DNA from 3 places in the Acidovorax sp. KNOB132 genome. Region 2 is predicted to be linked to each of the others. Evidence: predicted binding sites of a transcription regulator. Region 2 holds the regulator's gene; each other region holds the start of a gene.
The links. Region 2 encodes FNR, which switches genes on or off when oxygen is low (the NO sensors DNR and NnrR bind a similar motif). Its sites were predicted from a motif close to TTGATNNNNATCAA; they were not measured.

Region 1 (3,268 bases), on a different contig from region 2:
TCGAGCGCGAGGCGCCCGGAGTGTCCGTGCGCGTGGTGCCGCTCACCACGCGCGACCCGCGCAGCATGCTGGACGACGAATCCGCCGACATGGCCGTGGGCTACTTCCCCGCGGTGATGGCCGACCTGACCGCGCGCGCCCAGACCGACAGCGTGGTGGCCTTCGAAAGCGTGCGCCTGTACGATGGCGAATACGTGTGCGTGATGCGCCACGGCCACCCGCTCGCCCAGGTGCCGATGACGCTCGATCTGTACTGCAGCGCGCGCCACCTGCTGGTGAGCTTTTCCGGCAAACCCTACGGCTTCATCGACGAGGCGCTCACCGCGCTGGGCCGCGAGCGGCGCATCGTGCTCACGGTGAACCAGTTCTTCACCGCTGGGCGCGTGGTGACCACCACCGACCTGCTCACCGTGCTGCCGCGCCACTTCGTGGGCGTGGCCAGCATCGCCGGCGAACTGGTGTGGCGCCCGCTGCCCATGCCGCTGCCCACGGTGCATGTCGATGCGCTGTGGCACCGCCGCCGCCTGCACGATGCGGCCCACCGCTGGCTGCGGGGCGCGATGGCGCGCTCGGCCCTGCCCACGGCCCGGCGCCCTCCCGTGGCCTGACGGCGGCACCGTGCCAGCCTCCACAATCGGCGCATGAAGATTCAACTGCTGTCCGATCTGCACCTGGAAGCCCACCCCGCCTTCGCCCCCAGCCCCGCCCCGGGCGCCGACGTGCTCGTGCTGGCCGGCGACATCGGCTCCTACCAATCCGGCTCGCAGCTGGCCGACGACGACTTCGGGCTGGCGCGCTTTTCCCCGCTGCCGCAGTTCGCCGGCTGGCCGACCCCCGTGCTGTTCGTGCCCGGCAACCATGAATACGACATGCAGGATTTCGACGCCGCCCAGCAGCGCCTGCGCCAGGTGTGCGACCGCCTGGGCCTGATCTGGCTGGAACGCGAAAGCGTGGTGCTGGAGGGCGTGCGCTTCGTCGGCACCACCCTCTGGAGCGACTTCGACGCGCTGGCCGAGGACGAGGGCAGCACCGACCTCGCGCGCCGCCTGCGCCAGCGCGAGAAGGCCTTTCGCGCCGCCAACTTCTACCTGCGCAAGACTGGCGGCACCCGCAGCGGCGAGCCCTTCCTGGCCGAGCCGATGCGCGAGCAGTCCCTGGCCTGCCAGGCCTGGCTGCGCGACGCGCTCGCGCGCCCGTTCGACGGTCCCACCGTGGCCGTGACGCACTTCGCCCCGAGCCTGAAAAGCGCCGACCCGCGCTACGGGCTGATTCCCGGCACCGCGGGGTTCTGCAATGCGCTGGACGATCTGCTGCCCCATGCCCAGCTGTGGATGCACGGCCACCTGCATTCGCCGAGCGACTACACGGTGCAGGGCGCGCGGGCCGATGGCACGCCCTGGCGCTGCCGCGTGGTGGCCAACCCCCTGGGCTATGCCCGCAAGGGCGAGCAGGACACCTTCTCGCCGCATTTCACCGCCACCGTATGATCGTTCGCAGGTGCCGGCTTCCACGCCGGCGCTTTCGCCGCGCAGGGCATACAAAGATGACGCAGGTCAAGACAACAGGCGCACGCGCAGATTAGTCTGGTCCCTTCTCTTTCGGAGACGTCTTCATGAACATCCTCCTCGCCGTCGACGGCAGCCCGTACACCAAGAAAATGCTCGCCTACCTCGCCACCCACGAGGAACTACTGGCCGGCACGCACGATTACACCGTGGTGACCGTGCAGCCCGCCCTGCCGCCCCGCGCCCGCGCGGCCCTGGGCAAGGAAACCGTCGAAAAATACCACGCCGAAGAGGCCGAGAAAATCATCGGCCCGGTGGTCAAGTTCCTCGCCCGCCACGGGGTGGTCGCCCAGCGGATTGTGAAGACCGGCCCCATCGGCGAAACCCTCGGCAAGGTGGCGGACACCGGAAAGTTCGACCTGCTCGTGATGGGCTCGCACGGCCACGGCGCGCTCGGCAAGCTGGTGATGGGCTCGGTCAGTACCCAGGTGCTGGCGAACAGCCAGGTGCCGGTGCTGCTGGTGCGCTGACCCCTTGCGCGGCCAGGCCGCCGAAGCACGTTTCCACCGCCCAGTCGAGGATGCGCGCATCGGTGTACCGGCCGGTGGCGCGCAGCATGGCCGGCAGCGGGTCGGCCGAACGGGCCAGCAGCGCCCACAGCACCACGTCGGGCGGCCATTGGGCGTTCAGCTGGCCGGCCTCCTGGGCTTCCACGATCCAGGTGGTGATCCGCGCGCTGGCGGTCTGCAGCGACGCCTGGTAGCGCTCGCAGTCGCGCAGCGGCCCGGCCAGGCCGGAATTGCGGCTCAGCAGCAGGGGCATCTCGTCGGTCAGCTGCAGCGACAGCATCCAGCGCAGCAGCGCCTGCAGGCGCTCGATGGCGGACTGGCCGGGCGGCACGCTCTGCAAAAACCCTTGCAGCCGGTCCACGGCATGCACCATGGCGGCGGCGCACAAGTCGTCCTTGCCGGCGAAGTGCTTGTACAGGCTGGCCTTGGCCACGCCCACTTCGGCGGCCACGTCGTCCAGCGTCATGGCCTCGAAGCCCTTTTCGCCGAGCAGGCGGCCCGCAGCCGCCACGATGGCCTCTTCCCGTGCCTGGTGCATTTGCGCCTTGAAGGAGGGGCGGGACGGGGGCGTGTTCATGCGGCGCATCTTAGCGACCGGCCGCGGCCCCCGGTACCGGGACAGCCCCGGGCCTACACCGCCAGCATGCGGGCCGCGGTGCGGGTCAGCGCCTCGGACAGCGCATCCAGCACCTCCGATTCGAGGTTCCAGCAGTGCCAGTACAGCTGGATCGGCAGCGAATGGCCGGGCGCCAGGTCCACCAGGCTGCCGTCGGCCAGCGCCCCGCGCACCAGCAATTCGGGCACCACGCCCGCGCCCCAGCCGGCGGTGGCGGCGCGCACCTGGCCTTCGGAGCTGGGCACGAACAGGTGGTGCAGCGCCACGCGCTTGAGGCCGAAGGCGCGCATCACGAACTCGGCCTGCATGTCGTCCTTGCGGTTGAACGACAGGAACGGCACGTCGCGGAAGTTGTGCGGCGTGAGCCCGTGTGGCAGGTAGCGCGCCGCGAGCGCCGGCGAGGCCACGGCCACGTAATGCATGGCCCCGAGCGGCACGACCTTGCAGCCGCGCAGCGCCTGCTTGAGCGTGGTGACGCAGCCCAGCACCTGGCCCGAGCGCAGCCACTCCTGCGTGAAATCCTGATCATCCACGATGATCTCGACGGGCAGGCGCTGGCGCACCAGATCGTGCAGCGC
Region 2 (3,268 bases):
AACCGGCCCACCTGCTCGAGCGTGCGCTCGAAGGACTCGGGTATCTGCCGCGGCAGGCCGTAGATCAGGTCCACGTTGATGGACTCGAAGCCCAGCGCACGCGCGCTGGCCACCAAGTCGAAGACCTGGCTTGCCGGCTGGATGCGGTGCACGGCCTTCTGCACTTCGGGGTCGAAGTCCTGCACGCCGAAGCTCAGGCGGTTGAAGCCCAGTTCCGCCAGCAGCGCCAGCCGGCCCGCGTCCACCGTGCGCGGATCGATCTCGATCGAATACTCGCCGCCGGGCGCAAGCGTGAAGCTGCGCTGGAGCATGGCCATCAGCGACCGCAGGCCGTCATCCGACAGGAACGTCGGGCTCCCCCCGCCCAGGTGCAGCTGGCTCACCACCTGGCCCACGCCGCACTGGGCCGTGTGCAGGTCGATCTCGCGGCTGAGATAGCGCAGGTACACCTCGGCCCGCTCGGGGTGGCGGGTGATGATCTTGTTGCAGGCGCAGTAGTAGCACAGCGACTCGCAAAAGGGAATGTGCACATACAGCGACAAGGGCAGTGCCTTGGCGGCCGACCCCAGGCGGCGCTGCTGCAGCGCGAGAACGTAGTCGTCCTGTCCGAAGGCCTCCACGAACCGGTCGGCGGTCGGGTAGGAGGTGTAGCGGGGGCCGGGCACGTCGAAGCGGCGCAGGAGTTCAGGGGTGACAGCGATCATGGGATTTCCTTGTGCCTGCCCAATGTGCCGCAGGCCCCGGGGGAAACCCTTGACCTGGGTCAAGGGTTCTGCAGGCGCACGCTGCCACAATTGATCCATGACAGGTGCCCGGCGTTCGCCCGGGCTCTACCACCCTGCCGGCCGCCCGCCCTCCCCTCACCACAAAGGCCTTTTCCCATGAATCCGCAAACCATCAAAGTGGCATGCTCGAACTGCAACCTTCGCGAGCTGTGCATGCCGCTGGGCCTGAACGATCAGCAACTGCAGCGGATCGACGACATCGTGGCCGTGCGCCGCAAGGTCAAGCGGGGGGCCACCCTGTTTCGCAATGGCGAGCCCTTCAGCTCGCTCTTCGCCATCCGCACCGGCTTCTTCAAGACCTGCGTGGCCACCGAAGACGGCCGCGACCAGGTCACGGGCTTTCAGATGGCCGGCGAGATCATCGGCCTGGACGGCATCGTCAGCGACCACCACACCTGCGACGCCGTCGCGCTGGAAGACGCCGAGGTCTGCGTCATGCCCTTTGACCGCATCGAGGAGCTGTCGCGCGAGGTCACGGCGCTGCAGCACCACGTGCACAAGATCATGAGCCGCGAGATCGTGCGCGAGCACGGCGTGATGCTGCTCCTGGGCAGCATGCGGGCGGAAGAGCGCCTGGCGGCCTTCCTGCTCAACCTGGTGCAGCGCCTGCATGCCCGGGGCTTCTCGCAGTCCGAACTCGTGCTGCGCATGACGCGCGAGGAAATCGGCAGCTACCTCGGGCTCAAGCTGGAGACGGTGAGCCGCACCTTCTCGAAGTTCGTCGAGGACGGCATCGTCGAGGTCAAGCAGCGCCACGTGCGCATCCTGGAGACCGCGGCGCTCAAGCGCATCGTGAACTCGCAGAACTGCCACTGAGCGGCCGGCCTGCGGCACCGGCGCTGGCATTTCATGCGCCCGGGTGGTGGCGCGCGCAGTCGGCGGGCCGGTCGGTCACCGGCACGGGGCAGCGGTTCAGTTCGAACGGCGACATCGCCAGCAGCGTGGTGAGCGCGCTCGACGCCATCGTCACCAGCCAGAAAGCGAAGAAGGCGATGGTGTAGACCCCCTCGCGCGAGAGCGCCAGCGGCTGTCCGAACCAGTGCATGTCCTGTGGGTCCACCAGGGCAAAGACCAGCATTTCCAGCACGCCCGCCATCAGGAAGGCGGGCCATGCAATCCACATGAGGCGTTGGGTCCACATTGCGCTTGTCTCCTCGTTTCGGGGGGGTGGTGCGGACAGGCCGCCTTCAGCGCGGCTGGTCCTGCACGGGGGTGGCCGCATGGTTGCGCGCCTTCATGGCCGGGGCCAGGCTGTTCGGCGCGCCCTGCAGCGTCTTGTTGATCTCGATGCCCTGGCGGTAGTAGTCCTCGGCCACCACCGGGTCGGGGCGCACGACCGCCACCCACAGCGTGGTGAAGCCCGCCACGACCACGATGGCCGGCCCGGCAATGACCATCCAGACGAAGCCGAACTTCCACCAGGGAGCGGCCGAAGGAAGGGGAGCCGGTGCGGCGGCGATAGGGGATGGCATGGTGTTCACTCCTGACAGGAAAAGAAAGGCGGTCGGACCAGCGGTCTGGCGCCTGAAACGGTGACGGTGGGGCCGGCGGCGCTCATCGCGGCACCAGGAAGACCGACTTCTCGGCGACATGGCCGCCCGAGCCCAGCGCCTGCACGTCGAACTGCACGGCATGCGATCCGGGCGGCGCGGAGCCGTAAGGGATCTGCAGGCGCACGGCCACCCAGCGGGACTCGGCCGCGCCGATCTCCACTTCGGCGTCGGACGCCACGCGCAGCCCCTGCAGCCCGCTCGCACCGATGCGGTAGCGCTGGCCGGACTCGGTGGCATTCATGATCTGCAGGCGGTAGATGTTCTCCAGCTGCCCGCCGGCCACGATGCGCGAGAGCGCGGCGCGGTCGCGCACCACGTCCACCTTGAGCGGCGTGCGCAGCACCAGGCTGGACAGCAGCCCCACGCACAGCGCCACCAGCACCGCGGTGTAGATCAGCACGCGGGGGCGCAGCACGCGGCGCAGCATCTGCGCGCGGCCCCAGCGGGCCGCCACGCCGTTCTGCGTGGAAAAGCGGATCAGCCCCCGCGGGTAGTGCATCTTGTCCATCACGGTGTTGCAGGCGTCCACGCACAGCCCGCAGCCGATGCACTCGTATTGCAGGCCGTTGCGGATGTCGATGCCCACCGGGCACACCTGCACGCACAGCGTGCAGTCGATGCAGTCGCCCAGGCCCCGGGCCTTGTAATCCACCGTCTTGGTGCGGGGACCGCGCGGCTCGCCGCGCGCGTCGTCGTAGGTGACGATCAGCGTGTCGCGGTCGAACATGGCGCTCTGGAACCGGGCATAGGGGCACATGTACTTGCACACCTGCTCGCGCATGAAGCCGGCATTGGCGTAGGTGGCGAAGCCGTAGAACAGCACCCAGAAGATCTGCCAGCCGCCCTGCATTGCCAGCAACTCGCCCGACAGTTGGCGGATGGGCACGAAGTAGCCCACGAAGGTGAAGCCCGTCCATAGCGCCACCGCGA
Region 3 (3,268 bases), on a different contig from region 2:
GGTGAACGCGTTCTTCCAGACGCGCAGCCTGCGCGAGCACGAAGCGCAGCTGGCGGCCAAGGCCGACGGCATCCTCCAGTTCCTGAACCTGGCGCGTGTGCGCGATGTCAAGGCGGGCGGCCTGTCGGGCGGGCAGAAGAAGCTGGTGGAACTGGGCCGCGTGCTCATGCTGGACCCGCGCTGCATCCTGCTGGACGAGCCTTTCGCGGGCGTGAACCCGGTGCTGATCGAGGAAATCTGCGACCGCGTGCGCGAGCTGCACGGCCAGGGCATCGCCTTCATCGTGATCGAGCACCACCTGCAGGCGCTCAAGGCGCTGTCCCACCGCATGATCGTGATGGACCGCGGGCGCATCCTCGCCGAGGGCGATCCGCACACCGTGCTGGACGACCCGCGCGTGCAAGAGGCCTACATGGGAGGGGTGGTATGACCAGTGCATCGCACAACGGCAGCGGCAGCGGCAACCTGCTGCAGATCGGGCAGCTGCGCGGCGGCTATTCGGACGTGGACATCATCCACGGCATCGACCTGGCCGTCGCGCCGGGCGAGATCGTCACCATCGCCGGCACCAACGGCGCGGGCAAGTCCACGCTGGTGAAGGCGCTGCTGGGCCTGCTGCCGCGCGTGTCGGGCAGCATCCACCTGGGCGGGCGCGACATCACGCGGCTGTCGGCCGAAGACCGGTTCGACGCGGGCCTGGCCTACGTGCCCCAGGTGGCCAACGTGTTCCCCTCGCTCACCGTGCGCGAGAACCTGCTGGTGGTGCGCGGCGTGCCGCACGTCAAGCGCCGCATGGATGCGGTGCTGGCCGACTTTCCCGCCCTGGTCGAGCGACTGCCGCAGCCGGCCAGCAACCTCTCGGGCGGCGAGCGCCAGCAGCTGGCCTTCGCCCGCGCGCTGATGCCCTCGCCGCGCATCATGGTGCTGGACGAGCCCACGGCGGCGCTGGCGCCCTCGCTGGTCGGCAAGGTGTTCGACATGGTGCGCACGCTGCCCGCCGCCGGCGTGGCGGTGCTGATGGTGGAGCAGCGCGCGCGCCAGGCGCTGCAGATCAGCCAGCAGGGCTACATCCTCGACCAGGGGCGTTGCGTGCTGCAGGGCCCGGCTGACGGGTTGTTGGCCGACGAGCGCATGGCTCAGCTGTACCTGGGCAACCACCGAGGCGGGGAAGGAGCGCCCGCTGCGGTTGGTTGCTCCTTTTTTGATAGCGCAATGCCCTAGTACTGATTGCGCTGGAGGGCGATTCGATGCGCAATCGCCCTGTAGCGCGGATCGCCCTCGGTCAGCGCAGCACCAGCACGGGGATGTGCGAGTGGGTCAGCACGTGCTGCGTCTCGCTGCCCAGCAGCAGCCGCTGCAGGCCCTTGCGCCCATGCGAGGCCATCACGATCAGGTCGCACTGGTGTTTGCGGGCCGCGGCGATCACCGCCTCGGCGACGAGGTCGGACTTGCTCACCACCGCCTTCACCGCCACCCCCTGGGCGCTGCCCAGCGCCTTGACCCCGTCCACCAGTGCCTTGGCGGATGCGGTCCACTGCGCCTCGATGCGCTTGGCATCGCCAGTGTCCACGATGGAGCCGCCCTCGAAGTAGCTGCGCGGATAGCGCGGCACCACCTTGAGCACGACCACGGCGGCGCCGCTCAATGCCGCCAGGGCCAGCCCATGGTCCACGGCCTTGCCGGAGAGTTCGGAGCCATCGGTGGCGATCAGGATGCGTTGGTACATGGAAGACTCCCGAAGTGGACGGAGGACGCCAGCTTACGAAGCCTGGGCAAGGGCAGGCTTGATCCAGGTCAATGTGCGGACGGGGCGGGGCGCATAGCCTCGGGGCCATGCTTTCCCACCGCTTCGAGCCGCCTCCCGACCGCCCCGACCTAGCTGCGGGAACGCCGGCCCCGGACGCTCCGTGCGCCGAGTTCGCCTCGCTGCTCGACGATCCGCAGGAATGGCCATCGTTCGGCCGCGCCCGCATGCCTGCGGGTGCCGGCGCTGACGCTGACGCCACCGCGCAGACCTGGGAATCGCATGTGGTGCTGGAGGGCATGCACTGCGCCGCCTGCGCCCTGACCATCGAAGACGTCCTGCGCGCCGTGCCCGGTGTGGCGCAGGCCGATGTGAGCGCGGCCACCCGGCGCGCGCGCGTCGTGTGGAATGCCGCCCACGTGCGGCCCTCGCAGTGGATCGCGGCGGTGCGGCGCGCGGGCTACCGGGCCCTGCCGGCCATGGACGCCTTTGCGCGGGCGCAACGCCAAGGCGAGCACCGCCGCGCGCTGTGGCGCTGGCTGGTGGCCGGCTTTTGCATGATGCAGGTGATGATGTACGCGTGGCCCGCCTACGTGGCGCAGCCGGGCGACCTCACGGCCGAGATGGAGCAGCTGCTGCGCTGGGCCTCGTGGGTCATCACGCTGCCGGTGGTCATCTTCGCCTGCGGGCCGTTCTTTGCGAACGCGCTGCGCGACGTGCGCCTGCGCCGGGTGAGCATGGACCTGCCCGTGGCGCTGGGCATGGCCATCACCTTCGGGGTGAGCACGGCGGGCACCTTCGATCCCAGCGGAATCTTCGGGCGCGAGGTGTTCTACGACTCGCTGACCATGTTCGTGTTCTTTTTTGCTCACCGGCCGCTGGCTGGAGCTGCGCCTGCGCGACCGCACGGCCGGCGCGCTGGAGGCGGTGATGAACCGCCTGCCCGACAGCGTGGAGCGCCTGGGGGGCCGATGGCGCCTTCGCGCGCGTGGCCGTGCGGCGCCTGGCCGTGGGCGACACGGTGCGCGTGCTGCCGGGCGAGGCCTTCCCGGCCGATGGGCGCATCACGCGGGGCGACACGCTCGCGGACGAGGCCCTGCTCACGGGCGAGTCCACGCCCGTGGCACGGCTCGAGGGCAGCGCCGTGACCGCCGGCAGCTACAACCTGCAGTCGGCCGTGCATATGAAGGTGGAGCGGGTGGGGGCCGACACGCGCTTCGCCCAGATCGTGGCGCTGATGGAAAGCGCCTCGCTGCAAAAGCCGCGCCTGGCGCAGTTGGCGGACCGCATCGCGCGGCCGTTCCTCATCGCCGTGCTGGCGGCGGCTGCGCTGGCTGCGGCGTGGTGGTGGCCCACCGACCCGGGCCATGCGCTCATGGTGGCTGTGGCGGTGCTCATCGTCACCTGCCCGTGCGCGCTGTCGCTCGCCACGCCCGTGGCCATGCTGACCGCGGCGGGCACGCTGGCGCGCCAGGGCGTGCTGGTGCGCCACCTGCAGGCGCTGGAGGCCCTGGCGGGGGTGGA

Region 1: the regulator FNR is predicted to act here: its motif matches at 1,544-1,557, upstream of AC27IO_RS09635 (universal stress protein).
Region 3: the regulator FNR is predicted to act here: its motif matches at 1,785-1,798, upstream of AC27IO_RS10930 (universal stress protein).

What each region holds. Positions count from the first base shown of each region.
Region 1 is NZ_BAAJYT010000049.1:15,766-19,033, forward strand. It holds gene AC27IO_RS09625 (LysR family transcriptional regulator) at 1-608, shown strand, start outside; gene AC27IO_RS09630 (metallophosphoesterase) at 642-1,487, shown strand; gene AC27IO_RS09635 (universal stress protein) at 1,613-2,035, shown strand; gene AC27IO_RS09640 (TetR/AcrR family transcriptional regulator) at 1,983-2,651, opposite strand; gene AC27IO_RS09645 (LysR family transcriptional regulator ArgP) at 2,705-3,268, opposite strand, start outside.
Region 2 is NZ_BAAJYT010000118.1:6,931-10,198, reverse strand. It holds gene hemN (oxygen-independent coproporphyrinogen III oxidase) at 1-704, opposite strand, end outside; gene fnr (fumarate/nitrate reduction transcriptional regulator Fnr) at 882-1,601, shown strand; gene AC27IO_RS15120 (hypothetical protein) at 1,633-1,926, opposite strand; gene AC27IO_RS15115 (FixH family protein) at 1,973-2,257, opposite strand; gene ccoG (cytochrome c oxidase accessory protein CcoG) at 2,340-3,268, opposite strand, start outside.
Region 3 is NZ_BAAJYT010000062.1:285-3,552, reverse strand. It holds gene AC27IO_RS10940 (ABC transporter ATP-binding protein) at 1-430, shown strand, start outside; gene AC27IO_RS10935 (ABC transporter ATP-binding protein) at 427-1,221, shown strand; gene AC27IO_RS10930 (universal stress protein) at 1,283-1,726, opposite strand; partial or broken gene AC27IO_RS10925 (heavy metal translocating P-type ATPase) at 1,972-3,268, shown strand, end outside.